2 linked regions of the Oceanicoccus sp. KOV_DT_Chl genome follow. The protein of the gene in region 2 interacts with the protein of the main gene of each other region in a pairwise test. Links are inferred from orthologs where the notes say so. Each region holds a gene or a part of one and is shown on either strand. Other genes may lie near its edges. The genes, in order: gyrA and gyrB.

Evidence for each region.
Region 1: the proteins of gyrB (region 2) and gyrA interact in binary tests that used the Escherichia coli proteins (3 or more experiments, as listed by UniProt). The link is inferred for Oceanicoccus sp. KOV_DT_Chl from one-to-one orthologs.

Annotation. Positions count from the first base shown.
Region 1 is NZ_FQLF01000001.1:430,956-441,175, reverse strand. The notes cover bases 3,576-6,762. They hold gyrA (DNA gyrase subunit A), read right to left. Parts: upstream 6,446-6,762; coding sequence 3,776-6,445; downstream 3,576-3,775. Other genes in these bases: serC (3-phosphoserine/phosphohydroxythreonine transaminase), read right to left, coding at 3,576-3,710. Outside these bases: UNITIG_RS02010 (SDR family NAD(P)-dependent oxidoreductase), read left to right, coding at 12-764; UNITIG_RS02005 (hypothetical protein), read right to left, coding at 894-1,385; pheA (prephenate dehydratase), read right to left, coding at 1,466-2,578; more of serC, read right to left, coding at 2,634-3,575; UNITIG_RS01985 (TRZ/ATZ family hydrolase), read left to right, coding at 6,786-8,135; UNITIG_RS01975 (HAD-IA family hydrolase), read left to right, coding at 8,872-9,543; UNITIG_RS01970 (YciK family oxidoreductase), read left to right, coding at 9,560-10,220. UniProt on the Escherichia coli protein: A type II topoisomerase that negatively supercoils closed circular double-stranded (ds) DNA in an ATP-dependent manner to maintain chromosomes in an underwound state.
Region 2 is NZ_FQLF01000002.1:1,811,926-1,820,661, reverse strand. What follows is about bases 5,720-8,736. They hold gyrB (DNA topoisomerase (ATP-hydrolyzing) subunit B), read right to left. Parts: upstream 8,426-8,736; coding sequence 6,014-8,425; downstream 5,720-6,013. Other genes in these bases: recF (DNA replication/repair protein RecF), read right to left, coding at 8,480-8,736; UNITIG_RS12345 (hypothetical protein), read left to right, coding at 5,720-5,852. Outside these bases: UNITIG_RS12380 (multiubiquitin domain-containing protein), read left to right, coding at 219-488; UNITIG_RS12370 (hypothetical protein), read left to right, coding at 1,160-1,660; UNITIG_RS25605 (DUF6527 family protein), read left to right, coding at 1,650-2,042; UNITIG_RS12360 (histidine phosphatase family protein), read right to left, coding at 2,268-2,777; UNITIG_RS12355 (nucleotidyltransferase domain-containing protein), read right to left, coding at 2,777-3,754; UNITIG_RS12350 (HD domain-containing protein), read right to left, coding at 3,795-4,796; more of UNITIG_RS12345, read left to right, coding at 5,334-5,719. UniProt on the Escherichia coli protein: DNA gyrase negatively supercoils closed circular double-stranded DNA in an ATP-dependent manner to maintain chromosomes in an underwound state.

The sequences.
Region 1 (10,220 bases), on a different replicon or contig from region 2:
AGAGTACAGTCATGCAACGTTTTGATAATAAAGTTATTTTAATTACTGGCGCCTCTTCCGGTATCGGTGCCGCCACCGCCAAACGGCTCGCCAGCGAAGGCGCTAAAATTTTTGGCGTGGGACGCAACATCGATGACCTCGCCATCACCCAACAGGCCATCGAGCAATCTGATGGCGTGGCTTCTATGCAACCAGCAGATATTAGCGTGGCGCACAATTGTCGCGATGTCGTTGCACAGTGCATCGAGCACTATGGACGTTTGGATGTACTGATCAACTGCGCAGGCGGACATGTATTTCGCGCCCTGCATGAAGTGACAGATGAATTGTGGCTGCAGGATTTAGCGGTCAACCTCGGCAGTGCTTTTTATCTCAGTCAGGCCGCCATACCGCAACTGTTAGAAACCGGCGGTAATATCGTCAACATCGGTTCACTCGCCAGCGTACAAGGGCAAGCGTATTCCGCCACCTACTGTAGCGCCAAGCACGGTATCATCGGCCTTACTAAAGCACTGGCACTGGAATTTATAAACCAAAACATTCGCATCAATGCCGTTTGCCCTGGCGGCACCAACACGCCGCAGATTGCCAAAGTCGGCATGCCTGAAAATGCAGACTTCGATTTGATTATGCGCACCGCCGGCGTACGCGGCATGTCAGAAGCAGAAGATATTGCTGCAGTGATAGCCTTCATCGCATCAGATGATGCCAAAGCCATTCACGGGTCAGTGTATATGGCGGATCAGGGGAAAACGATTGGTTAAACCAATTCGTCATTCCCGACCTGATCGGGGATGACTCAAAATATTAAATCAAGTCGGGGGTGACATAAGTCTATCTATGATGCTTTGGGCTTTGGGCTTTGGGCTTTTAATCCTGCTCCTACAAAAAAACTAAGGCACAGGCCTCACCGCTTTGCGGCGAATAATTTCTTTATAGAATGTTACGCCCTGCACTTTTGGATCCACATCACAGGTATGCTTTTTTTCATCATAAAGCATCGGGGTACCGACATAGCTTTCTAACGTTACCAAATACATCTTGGCATTAGTATTAAAACGCGTGGAGTGTTCATTCACCACTAACTGAATCAAATTACTATTGCGTGAACGCGCTTCGTTCATACATAAATCGACAGCATCGCCGTAGTTAAAATGCACCATATAGTAATCATCACTAAAACCATCAGCAGCCACATCGATATAATCTTCGGTATCCATAACGTCAGCACTGGCTGATACGTCTGTTTCAGCAAGCACACTTTCGGTGTCTTGCGCTGATGCAATCACCATCGGTAGATAGAAATAAAAATAGCCCACCGCAGTGGCATTAATAACCAGCAACACGGCGACACCGATAAAAATAAATTTTATTTTTAAACTCATATCGATTTAACAACTAATCAATAACGGTTTAATTACGCTGGCACGTACTCTGCCAGCCCCCTATACAAAAGACAGGCTACTTATAAAACGGCTTTGGGATAGGACCCAAGGATTTTCAACATTCTGGAATGGTCAGATAAATCAGACAAGATGCTACTGACTTTTTCATCGTGCTGATGACCTTCGAACTCAATAAAAAACACATAAGCCCATGTATCTCTACGCGAAGGCCGCGTATCGATACGGGTCAAACTCACTCCAGCAGTATGAAACGGCTCTAACAGTTTTAATAATGCGCCAGGTTTATTGCTGACCTCAACAATCAAGGAGGTTTTATCACTGCCACTGGGAGGCGTATCCTGCTGACCAATAATTAAAAAACGGGTGGTATTATTAGCGTAGTCTTCAATGCTGCTGGCTAATTTCATCAAACCATATTGCTCGGCAGCAATATCACCTGCTACCGCAGCAATAGATGAATCATCTCTGGCCATGCGAGCGGCTTCTGCATTGCTGGCAACCGCCACCAGTTCAATACCCGGCCAGTTATTTTCCAGCCAGTTACGCGCCTGCGCCAGTGCCTGCTGATGGGCACAAATAGACGTGATCGTATCGGAGCTTGCAGTGGCGTTAGCTAATAAATGTAACTGGATGCGCAATTCTACTTCACCACAAATTTTCAGTGGTGAATCCATGAAGTTATCCAGCGTGTGACTCACCATACCTTCGGTGGAGTTTTCAACTGGCACGACACCATAGTGACACTGACCTGATTCTACTTGATCAAAAACATTAGCAATACTGGGCTGCGGTAAGCTCACCACTGCCTGCCCAAAATGCTTTATCGTTGCCGCTTGGGTGAATGTCCCTTCAGGGCCAAAATAAGCCACTTCCATGGGCTTTTCCAAGGCCAGACAAGCCGACATGATTTCACGAAAAATACGCGCTACCGTCTTGCCATCCAACGGCCCTTGATTGCGATCAATCACTTTTTGCAATACTTGTGCTTCACGCTCGGGGCGATAGAACAACACCTTTGATACATCGGCGTTACCGTTATCAGCAAACTCTTTCAGTTTAGTTTGCGCCACCCGCTCGGCACAGCCTGCTCGCTGATTGATTAACTGATGTATCTGCGTATCGATTGAATCGATTTCCTGGCGCAGTTGTTCTAGATCCTTGTTGTCTGACATTACCGTTCAGCCGCCCTGTCTGGGTTTAAATTAATAGCTATTGAAATTAATAAAATTATGCCCGAGCTTCAAAGTCTTTCATAAACGCAATCAACGCATCGACAGCCTCTTCCGGTACCGCGTTATAAATACTGGCACGCATACCACCGACACTGCGGTGCCCTTTTAGATTAAGTAAACCAGCAGCTTCTGACTCAGCTAAAAACTGTTTTTCCAAGTCGGTGTTAGCCAAAGTGAAAGGGATATTCATCCACGAACGACTGGCCACCTCAACCGGGTTTGCATAAAACGCGCTGGCATCAATAAAGCCATAAAGCTTTTCGGCTTTACGACGGTTCAACGCTTCAATCGCTGTTAAGCCGCCTTGATCCTTTAACCACTGAAACACCAATCCGGCCAAATACATTGAGTAGGTTGGCGGCGTGTTATACATGGAATCATTTTCCGCAGCGACCTGATAATCGAGCATGGTTGGACAATGTGCGCTGGCTTTACCCAATAAATCCTTGCGTACAATAACCATGGTCAAACCGGCTGGGCCGATATTTTTTTGTGCACCGGCGTAGATCAACCCAAACTGATTAACATCAACCGGACGAGATAAAATTGTTGACGACATATCCGCTACTAAGGGCACATCGACTTGCGGTGTCCACAAAAACTCAACCCCACCGATGGTTTCATTTGGCGTGTAATGCAGGTAGGCGGCATTTTTATCTAACTGCCAGCTATCAACAGCGGGGATAGTGGTGAAATTAGTATCCTCGGAGCTGGCAACAACATTAACATCAGCAAAACGCTTGCCTTCTTTAATCGCTTTTTTCGACCACTGACCGGTATTCACATAATCAGCAGAGCTTTTATCGCCCAGCAAATTTAATGGTACGGAAGCAAACTGGGTGCTGGCGCCGCCCTGTAAAAACAATACCGCGTAATCATCAGAAATATTCAGCAGCTCACGAAAATCCGCTTCCGCTTTATTGGCAATAGCGACGACTTCTGCTGAGCGGTGGCTCATTTCCATCACCGACAAACCGGCACCCTGAAAATCAACCAGTTCGGCAGCGGCTTGCTGTAACACCGCTTCAGGTAATGACGCAGGACCAGCACAAAAATTATATTTACGGGACATCTAATAAAACCTCAACAATAAAAACGAGCCCGGCGTTAAAATATTAACGCCGGACGATTAATCTATTACTCTTCTGTATCTGCAGGCGACTCATCACCTGCATCATCGACACTTGCTTCAATCATCGCAGCCGCATCATCAACCACGCTTGCGGGGGCTGCATCGATCGCGACCACTTCATCGGGCTCTTCGATACGCTCAACGCCCACCACATGCTCACCTTCTTTCAAGCGAATCACACGAACACCTTGAGTGTTACGACCTAAGACCGAAATTTCATCAGTGCGGGTACGCACCATAGTGCCCTGATCAGAGATCATCATAAGCTCATCGCCATCGAACACTTGTACCGCACCGACAATGGCACCATTGCGATCGGAAGCCTGCATAAAGATCATGCCTTTATTACCACGTCCCTTGGTTGCAAACTCCGTGAACTCGGTGCGTTTGCCATAGCCATTTTCCGATACGGACAACATCCGGCCACCCTCTTTAGGCACCAGCAAAGAAATCATTTTATGGCCTTCGTCCATGCGAATACCGCGAACACCTTTTGCGGTACGACCCATTGCACGCACATCGTTCTCATTAAAGCGCACCGCTTTACCCGCAGTACTAAACAACATAACGTCACAATCACCGGTAGTCACTTCTGTACCAATCAGCACATCGCCCTCTTCCAGCTCCAATGCCCGCAAACCAACACTGCGCTGGCGCGCAAAATCCGTTAATGCGGTTTTCTTCACGGTGCCGTTGGCAGTCGCCATAAAGATATAGTGACCTTCGGTGTATTCATTGACTGGCATAATAGACGTGATGCGCTCGCCTTCATCCAGAGGTAATAAATTAACCATTGGACGACCACGCGCATTACGACCCGCTAAAGGAATATGGAATACTTTTAACCAATACACTTTACCCACATTGGAGAAACACAAAATGGTATCGTGGGTGCTGGCAATGACCAGATGTTCAACATAATCTTCGTCTTTTACTGCGGTCGCAGATCGTCCCATACCACCGCGACGCTGCGCCTGATAATCACTCAAGGCCTGGGTTTTGGCGTAACCGCCATGAGAAATGGTTACCACACGGTCTTCTTCAGTGATCAAATCTTCTTCAGTTAAATCACGCAGCGATTCAATAATTTCAGTACGACGCTCATCGCCATACTCGGCCACGATAGCAGCCAGCTCTTCGCGAATGATGGCCATCAACTTTAATGAATCACCCAAAATAGCTAAATACTCAGCAATTTCGTCTAACTTTTCCTGATACTCTTTCAGCAGTTTTTCATGTTCAAGGCCAGTCAGTTTTTGCAAGCGCATATCGAGAATAGCTTGCACTTGTGCTGGCGATAAAAAGTATTGGCCATCGATAAAACCAAAACCTGCGGGTAAATCTTCAGGACGGGAAGCGGCGGTTTTCAAATCGCTGTCGCCAATGCGCTCCAGCATACCCATGACTTCGCCAGGGGCCCATGCTCTGGCAGATAATTTATCTTTCGCCTCAGCTGTAGTGTCAGAGGCTTTGATCAGCTCGATCATTTCATCGATATTGGAAATCGCAACTGCAAGACCTTCCAGAATATGACCGCGTTCGCGGGCTTTTCTTAACAAGTACACGGTACGTCGCGTGACCACTTCGCGACGGTGCAGGATGAAATATTCTAATAATTGTTTCAGATTTAATAATTTTGGTTGGCCGTCAACCAGCGCCACAATATTAATACCGAATACATTTTCTAACTGGGTTTGCGCGTAAAGGTTATTCAGGCAGACATCACCCATTTCACCGCGTTTCATTTCAATCACGACGCGCATACCGTCTTTATCAGACTCGTCACGCAGTTCTGAAATACCTTCGATCTTTTTCTCTTTTACCAAATCAGCGATTTTTTCAATCAAGCGCGCTTTGTTTACCTGATACGGTAACTCGTGAATGATAATAGTGTCTTTATTGGTTTTTTCATTGCTGATGACTTCGGCACGGGCGCGGATATAAATACGACCTTTACCAGTGCGATAAGCCTGCAGAATCCCAGCACGACCATTAATGATTGCCGCTGTAGGGAAATCAGGACCAGGAATATAAGACATTAACTCTTCGATAGTGGTATCGGGGTTATCAATCAAAGCCAAACAGGCGGTTACCACTTCATTCAAATTGTGCGGCGGAATATTGGTCGCCATCCCCACCGCTATACCCGAGGAACCATTGATTAACAGGTTGGGGACTTTAGTCGGCATAACGGCTGGAATTTGCTCGGTACCGTCATAGTTAGGCACCCAGTCGACAGTTTCTTTATCCAAATCCGCAAGAATTTCGTGGGCAATTTTACGCATCCGGATTTCGGTGTAACGCATCGCCGCGGCAGAGTCGCCATCGATGGAACCGAAGTTACCCTGACCATCAACCAGCATATAACGCAGTGAAAATGGCTGCGCCATCCGTACGATAGTTTCATATACCGCCGAATCACCGTGCGGATGGTATTTACCGATAACATCACCCACCACACGGGCAGATTTTTTATAGCCTTTGTTCCAGTCGTTGTTTAATTCGCTCATGGCAAATAACACTCGACGGTGAACTGGCTTTAATCCATCCCGAACATCTGGCAAAGCACGCCCGACGATGACACTCATGGAGTAATCAAGGTAGGATTTTTTCAGTTCGTCTTCGATATTTACCGGCAGGATTTCGTTACTTGCGATGTTGCTTGATTCAGCCATATGAAATGCAATTCCTGATTATTTTAGCTTTGTATTACTTATATTATCGGCTTAAGCGCCCAATCTACCACGGCAAAACAAGGTGTTTTATCCGTTCCAAAAAGCCCCGCCAGCCATCTCAACCCAGATGATTTTTGTAGCCATTTATAACGCTCAAAAAACCGCCAACAAGCAGCCGTTATAAGCGCAAAATCATACCATAAATCAATGTGATACCGACAGCTGTAAAGCCGATAAAAAGCGCCTTTTCGCGCTTTTTTCAGCGGCTATTTAAAAGCATTTCTGACAAAATCCCGTTATACTCGCGGGCACTGAAAAAACAGCGATAAAAAACCACCTTATGACTGATTCAGCAAGCAACACATTGCCAGCAACCATTGATACTTTAATCAGCGCCGGCTGGATAATTCCAATTCGACCAGCACAAACCGTACTCAAAAATCACTCTATTGCTATTCACAATGGAGAGATTGTCGCCATCTTGCCGACCGAGCAAGCGCTGCAACGATTTGATGCGCAATACGGTATTGATTTGCCCCAACATGTGCTTTGCCCCGGCCTAATCAATGCCCATGGTCACGCCGCCATGAGCCTATTTCGCGGCATGGCTGACGACACCCCTTTGCAACAATGGTTAGAACAACATATCTGGCCTGCTGAAGGTCAGTGGGTGGATGAGGAATTTGTTCGCGACGGCACCCAACTGGCGGTAGCGGAAATGTTACGCTCGGGTACCACCACATTTAGCGATATGTATTTCTTTCCCAATGTGGTCGCCAAAGTAGCCAGTGATGCCGGTATGCGCGCGCAAATCACCTTCCCGGTATTCAACTTCCCTACTATTTGGGGACAGGACCCGGACGATTACATTCGCAAAGGTCTGGCAGTAAGGGATGACTTTAAGCACAGCGATCTGGTCAACGTAGTCTTTGGCCCCCACGCCCCCTACACCGTAAGCGATGAAGCTTTACAAAAAGTAGCGATGCTGGCAGCGGAACTGGATATCAATATTCATATCCACGTCCATGAGACGCAAAAAGAAGTGGATGATGAAGTTGCACAACTGGGCCAACGACCACTGGCGCGACTCAATGCGTTGGGGGTGCTTAGCCCGAAAACGCAATTAGTCCATATGACCGCACTCAATGCCGACGATATCGAGCTGGTCAAACAAAGCGGCGCCCATGTTATCCACTGCCCGCAATCCAATATGAAACTGGCCAGCGGCTTTTGTCCCGTGCAAACCTTGCAAGCTGAAGGCATTAATGTCGCCCTTGGAACCGATGGCGCTGCCAGCAATAACAGCCTGGATATGTTTGCCGAGTTACAAACCGCAGCACTACTCGCCAAAGTCGCCACTGGTGATGCCTCCGCCCTGGGTGATTGGCAAGCATTGGAAGCAGCAACACTGAATGGCGCCAAGGCAATGTCACTGGAACACAAACTCGGCTCACTGGAAGTAGGTAAGCAAGCCGACATTATCGCCATCGACTTCAGCCAACTGGAGCAACAACCGATATATCAACCCGTATCACAATTGGTCTATACCGCCTGCGCGCAGCATGTCACCCATAGCTGGATTAATGGCCAGCAGGTGATGGCCGATCGCCAGTTGGCACATCTTGATATCCGGGAAATAAAAGCTAAAGCGCAACAATGGCGTGATAAAATCACTAGCCCCAAACACTGACCTCAAGCCAATAAACGGGAAAATACTGTGACCGCAGCCAATGTCGATCAAGCTGAAATAGCCAAATTTGAAGCACTTGCCAGCCGCTGGTGGGATCTAAATAGCGAGTTTAAACCGCTACATGATATCAACCCCTTGCGGGCCAATTTTATTGACCTGCACTCACCTGTCGCCGGTAGTAAATTACTGGACGTAGGCTGCGGCGGCGGTATTTTATCCGAGGCCATGGCGCAACGTGGCGCTATCGTTAGTGGTATCGATATGGGGAAGCACCGCTATCGGTGGCTAAGCTACATCAGCTTGAGTCAGGTGTATCGGTCAATTACCGGCAGTGCACCGCAGAAGAGCTAGCCTGCAAAGAAGCCGGACAGTACGACATTGTCACTTGTCTGGAAATGCTAGAACACGTACCCGATCCAGGCTCCGTTATTCAAGCTTGTGCCGAGCTTGTCAAACCCGGCGGCCACCTGTATTTCTCCACTATTAACCGTAACCCCAAATCGTATTTACTGAGCATTGTTGGCGCTGAATATGTATTAAAGCTACTCCCCAAAGGCACTCACGATTACGATAAATTTATTAAGCCTTCCGAACTAGCACACTGGTTGCGCGCTACCGGCCTGCAACTGCAACATATGACGGGTATGACGTACAACCCACTGACAAAACACTACAAACTGAATGACAATGATGTCGATGTGAATTACCTGGTTCACGCCCAGCGACCGGCTTTAATATGATTCCACTGGAAGCAGTTCTGTTCGATCTCGACGGCACTTTGATTGATACCGCACCGGATTTTGCGGTAGCAGTTAACCAACTCCGGCAGCGCCACGATCAACCACCCCTCGCTTATGCAGATATTCGTGCAACGGTTTCTCATGGCGCTCGCGCCCTAGTCACGCTGGCGTTAAAACTTAAAGAAGGTGATCACCATTTTGAAGCACGCAGGCAAGAGTTACTTGATCTGTATGAACAACATCTGGCTGTGGATACTTGTTTATTCCCTGGCATGAAAGAACTGTTAGATCATCTGGAACAACAAAAACTCCCCTGGGGTATTGTCACCAATAAACCACGCCGCTATGCCGAACCCATTTTAGCAGCACTGAAATTAAACGAGCGTTGTGCATCTCTGGTTTGCCCCGATGATGTCAGCCGCACTAAGCCCGACCCGGAGCCCATGCTACTAGCCTGCCAACAAATTCAATGTGCGCCTACCCGCACACTGTATTTAGGTGACCACCGCAGAGATATAGAAGCAGGCAAAAATGCCGCAATGAAAACGCTCGCGGTCAACTATGGCTACATCGAAGCACACGACCCTGCCGATAGTTGGCAGGCCGACTTTTATGTCGATCACGCCAATGAAATCATGGCGGTATTAAATCGCCATTTTAAGTATTAATTTTCGAGAACACATCATGTCTTCACCCCATACCTACCAAGCGCCAGCCCAACTGCTCGTCAATAAAACTATTTTAGTCACCGGCGCCGGTGATGGTATTGGCCGCACTGCCGCGATTACCTACGCCGCCCATGGCGCTACCGTCGTTTTGGTGGGTAAAACTATCGAAAAACTGGAAGCCGTCTACGACGAGATAGAAAATGCAGGCTATCCGCAAGCGGCTATTTACCCGATTCATTTAGGCGGCGCCGTAATGAAAGACTACCGCGATTTGGCGGATACGCTAGAGACTGAGTTTGGCCAACTCGACGGGCTACTACACAATGCCAGCATCCTCGGTGATCGTAAAAGTATTGCCCAGACCAACAGCGACGAATGGTTGGAAGTGATGCAGATAAACATCAATGCTGAATTTATGCTGACGCAGGCACTGCTACCGTTAATGGAAAAATCCGCAGATGCCTCTATTATTTTCACCTCGTCCAGTGTAGGTCGCCGTGGTCGCGCCTATTGGGGTGCCTACGCAGTATCAAAATTTGCTACTGAAGGCTTGATGCAAACCTTAGCCGATGAATTAGGGAATACCAGCAACATCCGCTGCAACTCACTTAACCCTGGCGCCACCAATACCAATATGCGCCGCACCGCCTACCCGGCCGAGCAGCCAGATAATAATC
Region 2 (8,736 bases):
CAACTGGAAAACTTATGGTTGCAGCCAACTATGGCTTAAAAGCATTTCGCTTCAAGGTAAATAAGAAGCGTAAACGCAAATAGCCTGAGTAGAAGATGGGTAGTCATTGTAGGTCTAAATAACCACTCATCTTCCTACTCCTAGGTGAGCAACTGCTCGCCAGCTTTACATTCAAATTCAATTAGTTAGCAAATTTTTTAATTTGTAGGAGGGACGTCATGTCCAAAGAAAATAAAGGCAAGCCAGATAAAAAGCTTGTAACGATCATAGTTGAAGCAACACCGCATGAAGTACCAAAGGGGCCTATCTCTTATGAGGAGATAGTAAAACTAGAGGTGCCATCTTTTACCCCTGACTCTCAAACCACTTACTCAGTGATTTATGAGCGCGGCCAGGGAAATAAGCCCGAAGGCACTCTATGTCCAGGTTCAACCGTTAAAGTAAAAGAGGGGATGGTGTTTCATGTTTCAGAAACTGGTCAGTCATAATGACGATTTAGGTAAAATTCTGGACAAAGGATATGCGGTAGCCATTGATTCAACGAATCACATGGTTATCCGCGAAATCCCTTATCTAGACAAGAATGGTGATTTAAAAAGTGGGCTATTGTTTCAAAGTTAAAATTTATTGATAAATTTCGCTTTGACCAACAAGACCACCAAATTTACTTCGCCGGGGAAATGCCTCACGGACTGAATGGAAAACCTCTACCCAATTTGGGTGGAGGTCCATTCAACATTACCTTAAGCGATGCTTGTACCGATGTCCAAGTCCAACGCTCTTTTTCTAATAAACCCAAAGCCACGGGAAAGTATAAGGATCATTTTCATAAAATAGAGACTTATGTGTCATTCATCTCTGGGCCCGCCATGCAGAAACTTAATGCAACGCCTTATACATACAATGCTTCTGAAGAGGCTTTGGATGATCCGGTTTTTAAGTTTAGAGACACTCTCACAAGTCGCTCTAATATTACGGATTTATCCCAAAAGTTTACTGAAGACGTCATTGCTGTTATTGGGTTAGGTGGTACAGGGGCTTATGTTCTCGATTTCATGGTTAAAACCCCGCTAAAGAAATACGTGGGTTTGATCATGACCATTATCATGTGCACAATGCTTACCGCTCTCCAGGTCAATTAAATGAGTCTGAGCTTGGTATGTTAAAAGCGGACGTATATCAGGGTCGTTATGAAAACTTCCGGAAAGGCTTAAACATCAAAAGCATTTGTATAGACGAATCTACTAAATCTGAACTTGAAGGAGTTACATTTGCCTTTGTTTGCGTAGATAACGGTGATGCTCGTTCGGAAATTTTCGATGTTTTAATAAATCTCAATATCCCGTTCATTGATGTAGGAATGGGGCTAAAACGCGACAAAGATGACGGCTTGAGCGGGATGGTCAGAACCACTCTTTTCCCTGAAGGACTATCCGATGAAGTTCGTAATAAAAGCTGGGCTACTGAGTCTGAAGACCCTGGAAATATGTACAAGTCGAATATTCAGATCGGTGAATTAAATGCTCTTAATGCCTGTCTTGCGGTATTTCGATTTAAGCAGTTACGGGGTTTCTACTGTTCTAATGGTGAATTCCTTAACACGATATTTAATATTCGCTCATCCAATTTGGTAAGAGAAGGCATTGAAGATGAAAGTTGAGTATGTGCATTACATGCCAAAAAACCTAGCAACTGGTGTACTTTATGTGTCAGAAGAGTTTCGTACCGCCGCACACCTTTGCGTATGTGGCTGCGGTTCTAAGGTACGCACACCATTAACGCCTACTGAGTGGCAGCTAAATGTTACTAATGGTCGTCCTACTCTCAGCCCTTCGGTAGGAAATTGGCAATTACCATGTAAGTCCCACTACATAATCAAAAACGGTGGTATTTTATGGGCTAACGAATGGTCCGATTCGCAAATTGAGCTAGGTAGAAAGCATGAGTCTGAAAAAAGAAAGTCGTACTATTCTGAGAATGATAGCTACTCTCGTAGTATCTTTGGTAGGGCCTGGAATTGGTTGAAGCAGGTTTTTAGATAGAGGTTCTACTACATGGCTCTCCACATAGAGGGCCATTATATGGGGCTGTTGATTTGCATTTAAAAGTGACCCCGCTTTTGCACAGATATATGAACCTGTGTATCAGCATGCGAGCAAACAATCCAGCAGCTCAAACGTTGGACCCTGGGTCAACATTCAATACAAATATATTGCCCTGTAGGGTCAATTTTGGGCGCAAATCAACAGTAATAGGTTTTAAACGGGCTAAATATATAATGTTACAAACTCTCCATTATCTGGTTTCACTAGAGCAGAGTTTATTTCATTTGGGTACAGTTCTTGAATTGCTGTAAATACTGCTGAATGGGATATTACTAGAGCGTTCTCTCTATCTATTTTTAAAAATGAAGAATTCACTCTCTCCATAAATATTTTTTTTGATTCTACGGAGCTTATCTCATTTAAAATAGATCTATCCTGTTTATTTTTTTCTTTTCCCTCAAGCTCTCCATATGACCTTTCTGCAAGCCCATCCAAAACAACTAGGTCTATATTTTTAGGGAAATTACTACGTAGAATATTTGCTGTTTCTAAAGCTCTTATCAAAGGACTGGAATAAATCACATCAATAGTTAGTTTTTCTAACTTATTCGCTACTTTCTCAACCTCTAATTTACCTATTTTGTTTAAAGGTAAATCTATAGACCCCATCCATCTTTTCTCTACATTATACTTTGTACTTCCATGTCGCAAAAAAACTATCTTTTTTTCCATTAAAATATTAAAGAGTGATGTATAGGGTGATTTACATCATAAGAATCTTTCATGCAGGTAGAGAGCTCCCATGAAAAATGTTGTCCCAAGTTTTTCAAGCTTGCAAACTCCGGAATATTTTCTCTATCTTCCTTTTCTACCCCTACTAACTTTTCTCTAATAGATGGATCTGAAACTTTCTCTAAAAACGTATCATAAATTTCAAATATCTTTTTTGGCTCTATACGACTTAATTTTTGTATTCTCTCTAGAGGCGTTAATTTTAGCAGCTCAGTTGTAGTTTTAAATTTTTCTACACTAGGTTTATAGCATGTTTCTGCAACAACCATAATCCCACTAAAATACAGTAACTTTCTTGAAAACCTTAATTTAATATTCCTTAAACCCCAGTTCTTATTATCTTCCGTTACCTTATATTCAAAATCTGTTGTTATAGTCCTATAATATCTAATAATATCGTTTAGGAAAAACTTAGCTAGCTGATGGCTTGGGGTATTATCTTTAATATACCGTTCAAGCAACAATCCCCTATACTCATCAAACTTCTTCTCATTAAATATATAAGAACCTTCCAATAGAAATAGCATTCTTCTAGTTAAGTGATGATTATCATCGTTTTCACCACCTATATTGCTAAGCAGCTCTTCTATACTTTGGCATGCTTCAGAACCAAAGGTTCCTGTGCTTCCAGTATCATTTGGAATATGTTTTTCGATGATCTTCTGAATGTTCTCTTTCTCAGAGTCTAAATCGGTTTGAGAAATAGAGTTATCATGAACTATAAATAGATCTATATCCGACTCATCTGACGCTTCTTTTCTCGCGTAAGATCCGGTGGATATAATAGAAAAATTATCTGAATAACTTGAGTTTTCTACTGCTTGTTCTATCTCGCTTCTTATTATCTCTAACTTCTTATTACTAAAAGAAATCCTTTTTTTGATAGATTCAAATCTATCAAAATCCGATTCACACATTAAGCCCCAAAACAAATATTATATATTTATTTGTATATTTTTATGATGCGTAGACAACTCTTTCCCTGTAATCTTCAAAACTATATTTTGATAGCTTTTTATCACAAACAAAACGCTCTGGATCCATTGATTGCTCATTTATAAAATAATCCCTTTCCATAATATCTACTTCATGGGGAATATGCTTAGAATAATTTAATGGGTTGAAATTCTTTAACTGCAAAAAGAGCATGGGATGTTTTTCCGCCCATTTTTCTTCATCACTCTCTATATCATTAGACGCAAATAGCTCTTTATTGTCTTCAAAATAATTCTGACTGATAATATCTGCAGCTAAGCCAGCTCCGCTCTGAATAAATGCACTGTATATCAAACCCTTTCTCTGCCAAAAAGTATCAAGCAGACTAAAGCGACCTCTTTCATTAGAAAGAAAAGATGCCTTAGCTATATCAATTGTACTCAACTGCGGATAACTGTAATGATAATTAGATGCTCTTATTATTCCGTCAATTGTGTCAATGTTAATTGGGCTAGAAAACAAATCCTCTCCATCTAAAGAAGACGCACCTCCAATCAGGCTGTTCACCTCTGAAGGGTCCACATTGTCTTTTAATATTTTATTTAAAGGCTTTCCCAGTTTAGATTTACCATTAACTAGTGACTTCCCATTTTCATGGTGGCACAGACTAAATGTCTCTGAAAACTTAGACTCTAAGCTGTGAGACAGTGGGGCGTGGCCGACATCATGAAGTAGTGCTGCAGTAACTAAGTGCTTTTCTAGCTCTCTAGAATATTTTCTTTCTTTTGAAATATATAAAGCTAATGCAGCAACACCCAGCGAATGACTATAGCGACTCCGTTGCGCTCTAACGCCTTCATCATCACTATATATGCCGCTTGTATAATCTATCGCGCCTAAAAAAGAGATATGTCTAAGTCGCTGAAAAGCATCAGTTGCTACTAACTTTGAATAAAATTCATCTTTTATAATAGCTTGAATATAAACGCTTTCGTTATTAAGTATTTTTTTCTGACTTTCCATAATTAATCCTTACTCAAATATTTAAGCTCTTTTAAAAGAACAGCTTTTGAGAACGATCTCCCCTAAATTATTAAACGCCTTAATAATATACGCGCACACAAAAACTTATGAACGGCAATATTTTCATAAGTTATAAACTGGTTAATGCTTTACCTGTATTTTTAAGTGTAGCTGCGAAAGTAACACGACTGTATAAAAAAACAGTATAAGGGTAAATTTACTTATTGTAAGAGCCAATATTGCCAAAAACTCTACAATAATCATAGGTTTATAATGTATAACTGTAGTTTAATTTTGATACTTTGAAAGCATTATCCTACATTTGGTAGTTAGTGATCACTCACCACACACTATGTACTAATTAATACCTATTACTTATCTAAAAACACCTTTTCCACATCCAAACTGGACTACACCCAGCATTTGTTAGACGCCTTCTAACGTCTCTGGCACTAATACTAAGTCCAATCATTATAATTCCAAAACATGTAGCCAGCTGTGATAACTAACTGTTGACCCGATTTTAATCATCCCACCATGCTGAATGTGGCTTGGGCATGGCAGCCAATAGCTCTTGCTAAGCTTCATGAAAAAGCAGAGATGGAGGCCGAGCAACGACGTATTGAGTGGGAGGAAGAAAAGCGTCAACGACGAATAAAGGAAGAGAAAGACAGGCGAACCAAGTCTTTATCCTACTGGGTAGATTCAACCTTACTGGCGACACAACCCACCTATAGACATATGCCTCCTGCTCAGCCAGGTTATCATGAAGTGGTTGGGCCGTTTATTCACCGTATTGGTGTTGAAAATGACTCTACAATAAAAATTACTGGGCAGAAGCTTTCAGCAAACAAGCCTAAGAAGCTTGATTATGCTGTGGTGGGTGACGCAACAACTATTCACGGGCTAGAAGCCCCTTATGATGAAGAGGCCACCGATGAAGTATTGAAGGTCGAAGTACTTAAAACAGGGGAAGATGTCATAAGCTTTTGGATAGCCAATGGAAATACAGATCAATTTAGTAATAAATCTATTGAAATGGCTACATTCGAATAGGTAGTTTTTGGTCGGATAAATCCTTTTACCCGACCATTTAACCATAATTAAAATATGGTTATTTTCAATAACTCATTGATTTTATTACTACTTTCCTAAAAATATTGATTCATTTTAGGTGAGAATTTTTCATTTCCCGTGAGAACCCACAACGACCGTTTTTAAATATCCAAATTAGCCACTTTCAGGGCATTTTCTTCAATAAACTCACGCCGCGGCTCAACTTGATCACCCATTAAACAAGTGAATATTTGATCAGCCGCAATGGCGTCTTCTATAGTCACAACTAACATCCGGCGGACTTCAGGGTCCATAGTGGTTTCCCAAAGTTGGTCTGGATTCATTTCACCCAGACCTTTATAGCGCTGGATGTTTAGGCCTTTCTCTGCTTGATCCATCAACCAGGTTAATGCCTGTTTAAATTCACTAACCTCTTCAACTTTATCGCCGCGTTGGACGTAAGCGCCTTCTTCTAACAATCCATTTAGCTTTAAACCCAAACCAACAATGGCCTTGTAGTCATTGGAAGAAAAGAAATCCTGATTAAATAAGTATTCAGTATCAACACCGTGAGAGGTGACGATAACCTGAGGCAAAAAATTATGCCGCTCGGGATCTTCCTTTACGCTCACCCGTGTAGCTTGTCCATTACCGCCAGCACCGAGTCTTGTTTGCAATTGCTGGCTCCACTGCTGTACAACAGCTTGATCGCGCAATTGCTCTACGGTTAGCTCTGGTAAGGACACCATTTGTTTCATTACATGATTAGGGTAGAGGCGTGACAAACGTTCGATTGTCGACATTACACTGCGATAATGGCTGACTAATTCTTCTAAAGATGCGCCACTAATACCTGGTGCATCGGCATTCACATGCAAGCTAGCATTTTCTAAAGCAGACTGCGTGAGGTATTGGTCTTTTCCTTCTTCGTCTTTTATATATTGATGCTGCTTTCCTTTAGCGATTTTATACAGCGGCGGTTGCGCAATAAAAATATGACCGCGCTCAATTAATTCTGGCATCTGCCTAAAGAAAAACGTTAGAAGCAGGGTGCGGATGTGAGAACCATCAACATCCGCATCCGTCATAATGATAATGCTGTGGTATCGCAACTTATCGATATTGAATTCTGATTTTCCTATACCGCAACCTAACGCCGTCACTATGGTGCCAACTTCTTGCGACGAAAGCATTTTATCAAAGCGTGCTTTTTCTACATTCAGGATTTTACCTTTAAGCGGCAGGATGGCCTGCGTACGACGATCACGCCCCTGTTTAGCCGAACCACCAGCAGAGTCTCCCTCCACCAGATAAACCTCACTATGTGCAGGGTCTTTTTCCTGACAATCAGCCAATTTACCCGGCAGCCCAGCAATATCCAAGGCGCCTTTTCGGCGCGTCATTTCACGGGCTTTTCGAGCAGCTTCACGAGCCCTGGCCGCATCCAGCATCTTGGTAACGACTAATTTAGCTTCATTGGGGTTTTCAATCAGATAATCACCAAAAGCCTGGTTCATTGCCTGTTCAACGGCCGTTTTAACTTCAGAGGAAACCAGCTTATCTTTAGTTTGTGAAGAAAACTTGGGATCAGGCACTTTTACTGAGATAACCGCCGTTAGGCCTTCACGTGCATCATCACCACTGGTAGACACTTTTGCTTTCTTGGCAAACCCTTCGCGCTCAATATAGCCATTCAAGCTTCTGGTCAAAGATGCACGGAAACCGGCTAAGTGAGTACCCCCATCACGTTGAGGAATATTATTGGTATAACAATGGATACTTTCCTGATATCCATCATTCCATTGAAATGCGACTTCCACACCAACACCATCTTCAGTCATGGTATTGAAGTGAAACTGCTTATTAATCATAGTCTTATTGGTGTTTAGGTACTCTATAAATGCACTGAGCCCACCTTCATAGATAAAATCTTCAGACTTTCCACTACGCTCATCCTTCAGCTCAATGTGGACACCAGAGTTCAAAAACGCCAACTCTCGCAAGCGCTTAGCTAACTGATCAAAGTGAAATTCAATATTGGTAAAGGTCGCCGATGATGGCTTAAAACGAATCTCTGTACCCGTTACTGCTGAATCACCCACAATAGCCAGTGGCTGCTGGGGCACGCCATGCTTGTATATCTGCTCAAAGATTTTACCGCCGCGCCTGATGGTCAGCTTTAATTCTTCCGACAGTGCATTAACTACTGAAACACCAACACCATGCAAACCACCGGATACCTTGTAGGTGTTGTCATCGAACTTACCGCCTGCGTGCAATACCGTCATTATAACTTCAGCAGCAGACACCCCTTCTTCGTGCATTTCCGTTGGAATTCCACGGCCATCATCTGACACACTAACCGACTCATCAGGGTGAATAACCACTTTTATTTTGGAGCAATGACCTGCCAGCGCCTCATCTATTGAGTTATCTACCACCTCAAACACCATATGGTGTAGACCGGTACCATCATCGGTATCACCAATATACATGCCTGGACGTTTACGCACCGCGTCCAACCCTTTTAAAACTTTGATACTGGACGAATCGTAACTATGTTCTTCGCTCATTAGTAAACCCATTGCTAGTGTTTAAACTTATTCTTGCCGCTTTAGCAGCATTCATTATGGAGCCGGTGCAAAACCGCCAGCCACAACCTCTGAAATCTTACCTTGTTCCACGTGGAACATTGATATTGACGTGTCATCACCCCAACAACCAACCAAGTCGTTATGATCAACACAGGTTACAAAAACCTGGCACTGTAATTCTTCAAACAGCCCACACAGCGCCTTTCTATGTCGGAAATCCAGCTCTGCAGGCAAATCATCCACCAGAAACACGCAGGACTTCCCGGTTAACTGCGACAGCAAATACCCTT